Chroogloeocystis siderophila 5.2 s.c.1: one gene and its partner. The protein of the gene in region 2 interacts with the protein of the main gene of each other region in a pairwise test. Links are inferred from orthologs where the notes say so. Each region holds a gene or a part of one and is shown on either strand. Other genes may lie near its edges.

Region 1 (3,440 bases), on a different replicon or contig from region 2:
GCTGTTGCACTTGATTTTTGTCGTCAGTACCTCTGAATTTTCGATTAACTCGTATTATGAGCGCATTTCTCTGCGATCGCTGCGCCTTAGTGGTTCACTTCCTCCTTAAAAAGCTGGAATCCACTCTTTAATAAAGTACTCAGTCCAAACACCATTTTTCCAATAAGGATCGGCTTCAACAAGTTGACGAACTGTTGCTTCATCTTCAGCTTCGTAGATGCCAAAAACCTTTGTTAAATCCTTTGTTGGACCAATTGTAATCAATACGCCTGACTCTTTTTGTGCAGCTAGCCCGTCGAGATGAGCTTGTCGATGAGGAACGCGCTTTTCTAGCACATCCTCGCAATAACTTCCCCACATTACGTACTTAGGCATAACACAAGCTCAACTGCGCAGATTCACACCAAATTTTTCTACCAAAGATTCTCGCACTTTTTGGTGTACGGGTTCGATGTCCTCATCCGTCAAAGTGCGATTTTGGGCGCGATATACTAAGCGAAACGCTAAACTTCTTTGTCCTGGGGGAACGTGTTCGCCGCGATATTCATCAAATAATTCAACTGATTCGAGCAATTCTCCCGCCGCAAGTGCGATCGCGCGTTCTATTTCTGCAACAGAAACTTCGAGATGCGCGAAAAACGCAATATCTCTAGGCGAGGCTGGATATGTAGAATACAAACGAAATTTTGGTACTAAAACTGCGTTGCGATCCCAATAATCCAAAATCACATCTAAATCAAGTTGAAAGACGTAAACCGCATCTGGTAAGCCTTTTTCTTGGCGTAGTTGCGGATGAACTTGTCCAAAATCACCTAAGCGATTACCCTGCAACCATAACGACGCTGTACGCCCTGGATGTAGGCGCGAATCTTGATGACTTGGTTGGTACTCTACCTTTAACCCCAAGCGCTGAAAGACACTTTCTAAAACGCCTTTAGCTTCAAACCAAGTGAGGGGACGTTCTTTTCCACCAGATGTCCACTTCCCTTGAGTCGGATCGCCGCCTAAAATCCCGCCTATAGCCTCGGCTTCGAGTAATCCATCTTCTTCTTGCCAGAAAATGCGCCCAATTTCAAATCCATTCAGGCTACCATTACCTTGCTCTAGGTTGTACTGAAAAGCATCGATTAAACCGGAAATCAAGTCGGTACGCAGCGCGGAATATTCAACAAAAATCGGGTTGGTAAGCACAATTTGTCGGTCTTGTCCTGGTTTGACGAGCGAGTAATGGATGAGTTCGGTCAGCCCAGCAGCGCGGAAGGCTTCGCGGAGTTGGCGAGTGAGTTGCTGTTCTAAGGAAAGATAACCAGGTTCCGTTTTTTCAGGTAAAGTATCGCAAAAGCGATCATAGCCATACAGTCGCGAAATTTCTTCAATTAAGTCAATTTCACGCTCTAGATCGCGATGACGATACGGTGGAACGGTTACAGTCAAAACTTTTTGCGGTTCAGACGATGTGACTTGACATCCGAGGGCGGTCAGAATTTGCTGGATTGTTTCTGGTTGAAGTTCGCCAGTCGTGTCTTCTAAGTCGATTGGTCCTAAAATTTGGTTGACGCGATCAAGACGTAATTCAATTGAACGCGACATTGCGCCTACATCAGGTCGTGCGTCAGCAAATTCTTGTTGTACAGGAACGCCGCCAGCCAGATCCTGAATAAGCATTAATGCGCGACGACAAGCTAATTCTAATTCAGCCGCGTTGATGCCCCGCTCGTATCTTGCAGAAGCTTCGGTACGTAATCCTTGGCTGCGCGCCGAACGCCGAACCGCGACAGGATCGAATAGCGCGGCTTCTAAAACTAAATTTTGCGTACCCTCATGTACTTCAGTTGCTTCGCCGCCCATAACTCCCGCTAACGCAACTGGTTCTTCGTGTGCGGTAATGAGTAAAGCTTGACTGGAAAGCGTGCGCATTTGACCATCGAGCGTTTTGAGTGTTTCGCCAGATTGCGCAAACCGGACGCCAATTGTTAAGTCTGATTGAGTTCCACTGACGGCGAAGAGGCGATCGCGATCAAATGCATGAAGCGGTTGACCCCATTCAAGCAGAATGTAATTAGTAATATCAACAACGTTGTTAATCGGGCGAGTTCCCGCAGCTTGTAGTCGCTGTTGTAACCACGCAGGCGAAGGCGCAATCTTAACCGACTCAATAACTGTACCAATATACGCAGGGCAAGCTTGTGGCTGCGAGATTTTGAGTTTTAAATTCTTCTGAGTGTCAGGAATCGAGATTTCTGGGGCTTGTGGTAGTCGCACTGTTTTTCCTGTAATTGCGGCGACTTCGCGCGCGACACCCACCATGCTTAACGCATCAGCACGATTTGCAGTTGCTGTCAAGTCAAGAATCACATCATCCAAACCGAGCAACGGGCGAACATCACTTCCTAATTCGAGTTCCTGCTCAAAAATATGAATTCCTGCGGATTCTTTCGCGAGTCCTAACTCAGCTAAAGAGCAAATCATTCCTTCTGAACGGACTCCGCGTAGTTTGGCTGCTTTGATTTTGACGTCGATTTTAGGGAGGTAAGTACCCACTGTGGCGACGGGTACATATATTCCCGCACGGACATTCGGCGCACCACAGACAATATTTAATGGTTCTGGGGAAGCTGTTCCGACATCGACTTTCGTGACACTGAGTTTATCTGCATTTGGATGGCGATCGCACTCTAACACTTTCCCAACAACAACACCCTTTGCCCATGCACGGCGATCTTCAATTTCTTCTACTTCAAATCCTGCCATTGTTAACGTTTCCGCCAATTCTTCAGGAGAAAGCGTCAACTCAACCAGTTCTTGCAGCCAATTCAGAGAAATACGCATGGAGTGTGCTTGCTTAGACCTTAGCCAGACTATCTTATCAAAATTATTGCAAAGCTTTGAAGAGATTACCGCACCGCAGCAGGCATATGATGCTCTGCAATTGTGTCAACGTCTGCGAACGCAACTAAAAATTTTTGTTGCTTACTTTCTTTGCAACCCGCTTCATTACAGCCATGCGCATGGTAATAAGAGTAGATATAGCTGCTATCAAGTCCGCCCGTCAGGCACAGTTGAGGCAAATGCAATCAATCCGCAACGGGTTTTCCTGCAACTCGTTGTCAGTTGTTTCACGTGGTAGTGATATTGCTTGGCTACAGCAGACAGCAACGGAACACCAAACTGGAATCAAGGACTGCTTTAAGCACTAATTACCCGTTTCGCTAAGTATATAGTGAAAATCAATCTTTACTTGATAGAACTAACCATCAAGAAGAAGCCTTAAAGATGAGGGTTGAAACAACTTATTTTTAAGCCCTACACTCTTAAACCAGTTTTCTGTTCCGATACTTGTTGCTACGTTAGCTAGTGTATTTAATCAGGGAAAAATTTTTTAAGACAACCTTGGTTAAACTGTCTCACGTCAACTCAAAAAACTGTTGATGTCCTCTTCC
Region 2 (3,289 bases):
TTGTAATAGCGTGGCTGATCGGGTTGAGCCATAGTGAGGGTAGGATTTCTAAGGATCTTCCGGTGAGGAATTAATCACAGATGCACCTTGTGTTGCCAAACGTTGACCACTACGTTCGCGCCACCAAGCAAGGAGGGTACTCGCGATGAAGATGCTGGAGTAAGCACCACAAATGAAACCGATAATCAATGCTAAGGCAAAGTTTTTTAAAGTTTCTCCACCAAATAGAAAAATAGAAAACAACGCGAGTAATGTTGTTAATGTCGTGTTAATTGATCTTGTGAGCGTTTGATTGACAGCATCATCGACAATATCACTAATCGGACGGTCAGGACTTGTTTTTAATATTTCCCGAATTCGGTCATAAATTACCACAGTATCGTTAACCGAAAAACCCGTGATGGTGAGTAAAGCAACAATAAATAAACTGTCTACCTCAACACCCCACACTAAGCCTAAAATGGCAAAAACGCCTGCCGTTGTCAACACATCATGCAGGAGCGCGATAATTCCAAATACGGCAAAATCCAACTGAAACCGCAGACTAATATAGATGATAATGCCGACAAAGGAGACAATTAACGCCAACAAGCCAGAAGTTAACAACTGGCGACCGATTGTTGGACCTACGGTGTCGATCTGCGTCGATTGCGGATCGAATGCACCAATTTGTTGACTTAATGCATCTTGCAACTGTGTGCGTTGCTCGACGTTTAAGGTACTCGTGCGAATCGAGATTCCTTGTTGTTCTTGCCCCAAAATCTGAATGCTGCTGTTAGAAAGTCCTTGCGCGGCGAGAACTTCGCGCACCGCAGTAATATCTATCGGTTGAGCGCAATTATTTGGTTGACTGCAATCGCGTTCGAGTTGTAATCGCGTACCGCCAATAAAATCTAAACTAGGACGCAATGGCGCGCCAATTTGCTGCCAAGAAATCAGCATTGCCACTAACCCAGCAATAATTGCGGCGGTAGAAATTGTCCACCATAGTTTTCGCGATTGGTTAATACTCAGTTTCATCGTGTCACCTCTGCCCTCCGAACTGCTGGTAGGTTTGGGCAGTACAATTCTGGTTTACGCAACGAAGGCAAGCTAATGGCAATAAACATCAGCGTACGACTACAAGTAATTGCTGTAAACATACTCACTGCGATACCAAGCGCCAAAGTTAAGGCAAAACCACGTACTAAACCTGCTCCTAACCAGAACAATGCTGCGCAAGCAATCCAGGTTGTTACATTGCTATCTAAAATACTGGAAAAAGCGCGGTAAAATCCTGATTCAACTGAACGATACAGCGACTTACCAGCACGAAGTTCCTCGCGCGTTCGCTCAAAAATCAGGACGTTAGCGTCAACTGCCATACCAATACTAAGAATAAAACCCGCAATGCCAGGCAATGTCAAGGTAACACCAAGTAAGGCAAAACTCGCCCAGGTGAGTAAAGCATAAACGACAAGTGATAGATTGGCGATTAAACCAGGAAGGCGATAGTAGATGACCATGAAGATCAATACAAGAATCAAACCACCAATACCAGCATAGATACTGCGTTGAATGCTGTCTCTTCCTAAGGTGGCACCTACAGTCCGATTCTCGACAATTTCAACAGGGACAGGTAACGCACCACCACGTAATTGAATTGCTAAATCGTTCGCTTCTTGGGCGGTAAAGCGTCCTGTAATTACGGCTGATCCTCCAGTGATTCCGGTTTGCGCAAATTCAGGACCTACTGTAGGAGCGCTAATTAATTCGTTATCAAGAAAAATACCGATACTGCGTCCTGTTCCCGCAAGATTGCGCGTCAATTGCGCAAAAAGTTCAGCACCAGGTGCATCGAAGCGAATCCCAACTTCCCAGTTGTTGGCGACCTGCGTGGGTTGACCAAACGCATCTTCGAGGTTTCTGCCTGTCAGGGGAGGATTCGTGCTTTCAAATAACTGCGCGATCGCTGTATTACTACGGTCAATCGCTTCCTGATTTTGCTGAATTTCTGCGGTGTTACCTGTCGTACGTAACTCTTGCTGTTTTGCTAGCAGTGCCAATCGCACTTGCTGTTCGGCAAATAATTGGGCTTCGGTGCCAGGTCGTTGCGTGCGAAACTCTAACTGGGCAGTACCGCCAAGCACGCGCTCAGCTTGCTCTGGATCGCTTACTCCAGGTAGTTGAACGAGAATTTGGTCTTGCCCGACTGTTTGCACAACGGGTTCCGAAACACCCAAACCATTAATTCGATTTTCTATTACCCTCTGAACGGCTTCTAGTTCGCGGTCAGTAATTTGTGGAATTTCCGCTGTTGGTTGGACTTGAATTGTTAATTGCGAACCACCTTGGAGGTCTAGCCCCAAGGAAATCGGAATTCTGGCGATCGCCACGATCGCAGCGATTACCAAAACGACGATCAAAGCCAATAGCGATCGCTGTCTTTGCATACTCTAAACCCGCCTGCAACAATGTAAATGCGTTCTAAACGCGCAACGCCACCATTTTCTCGACTGCTTCGATAATTTGCTCAGGCTGCACAATTGTCAATCGTTCTAATGTTCCATTGTAAGGTGTCGGAATATCTTGTGAAGACAAGCGCAGCACGGGTGCATCGAGTTCATCGAAAAGGCGATCGTTAATTGAAGCAATGAGTTCTGCCCCAATTCCTCCAGTACGCATACACTCTTCCACAATAATGACACGATGCGTTTTGCGAATCGACTCGCCAATCGTCTCAAAATCGAGAGGCTTGAGCGAAATTAAATCGATCACCTCAGGGTCAAAGCCATTTTTTTCTAAAGTTTTGACCGCTTGCATCACGTGATGCCGCATTCGCGAGTACGTCAAAATTGTCACGTCCTTGCCTTGGCGGACAACTTCGGCTTTATCTAAAGGCAATAAATATTCAGTTTCTGGTAAATCTTCTTTTAAGTTGTACAGCAGTACGTGTTCAAAAAATAGTACTGGATTCTCGTCACGAATCGCTGACTTGAGTAATCCTTTGGCGTTATAAGGAGTAGAACAGGCGACAATCTTTAACCCTGGAACTGCCTGAAAATAAGCTTCTAGCCGTTGCGAGTGTTCGGCACCGAGTTGCCTACCCACGCCACCAGGACCGCGAATCACCATCGGAATTTTGAAGTTACCGCCTGAGGTATAGCGTAGCATTCCAGCATTATTCGCAATTTGGTTAAAAGCAAGTAGTAAAAACCCCATGTTCATGCCTTCAACAATCGGGCGCAATCCGGTCATTGCCGCACCTACAGCGAGTCCGGTAAAACTATTTTCGGCAATTGGTGTGTCG

Evidence for each region.
Region 1: the proteins of secD (region 2) and pheT interact in binary tests that used the Escherichia coli proteins (3 or more experiments, as listed by UniProt). The link is inferred for Chroogloeocystis siderophila 5.2 s.c.1 from one-to-one orthologs.

The regions. Positions count from the first base shown.
Region 1 is NZ_MRCC01000004.1:272,358-275,797, forward strand. What follows is about bases 108-3,220. They hold pheT (phenylalanine--tRNA ligase subunit beta), read right to left. Parts: upstream 2,830-3,220; coding sequence 385-2,829; downstream 108-384. Other genes in these bases: NIES1031_RS06225 (YciI family protein), read right to left, coding at 108-375; NIES1031_RS06235 (hypothetical protein), read left to right, coding at 2,828-3,127. In the rest of the region: NIES1031_RS06220 (cobalt-precorrin-6A reductase), read left to right, coding at 1-36; more of NIES1031_RS06225, read right to left, coding at 106-107.
Region 2 is NZ_MRCC01000007.1:114,230-117,518, forward strand. What follows is about bases 225-3,186. They hold secD (protein translocase subunit SecD), read right to left. Parts: upstream 2,433-3,186; coding sequence 1,017-2,432; downstream 225-1,016. Other genes in these bases: secF (protein translocase subunit SecF), read right to left, coding at 225-1,020; NIES1031_RS10040 (alpha-ketoacid dehydrogenase subunit beta), read right to left, coding at 2,467-3,186. In the rest of the region: NIES1031_RS10025 (hypothetical protein), read right to left, coding at 1-32; more of secF, read right to left, coding at 49-224; more of NIES1031_RS10040, read right to left, coding at 3,187-3,289. UniProt on the Escherichia coli protein: Part of the Sec protein translocase complex. Interacts with the SecYEG preprotein conducting channel. SecDF uses the proton motive force (PMF) to complete protein translocation after the ATP-dependent function of SecA.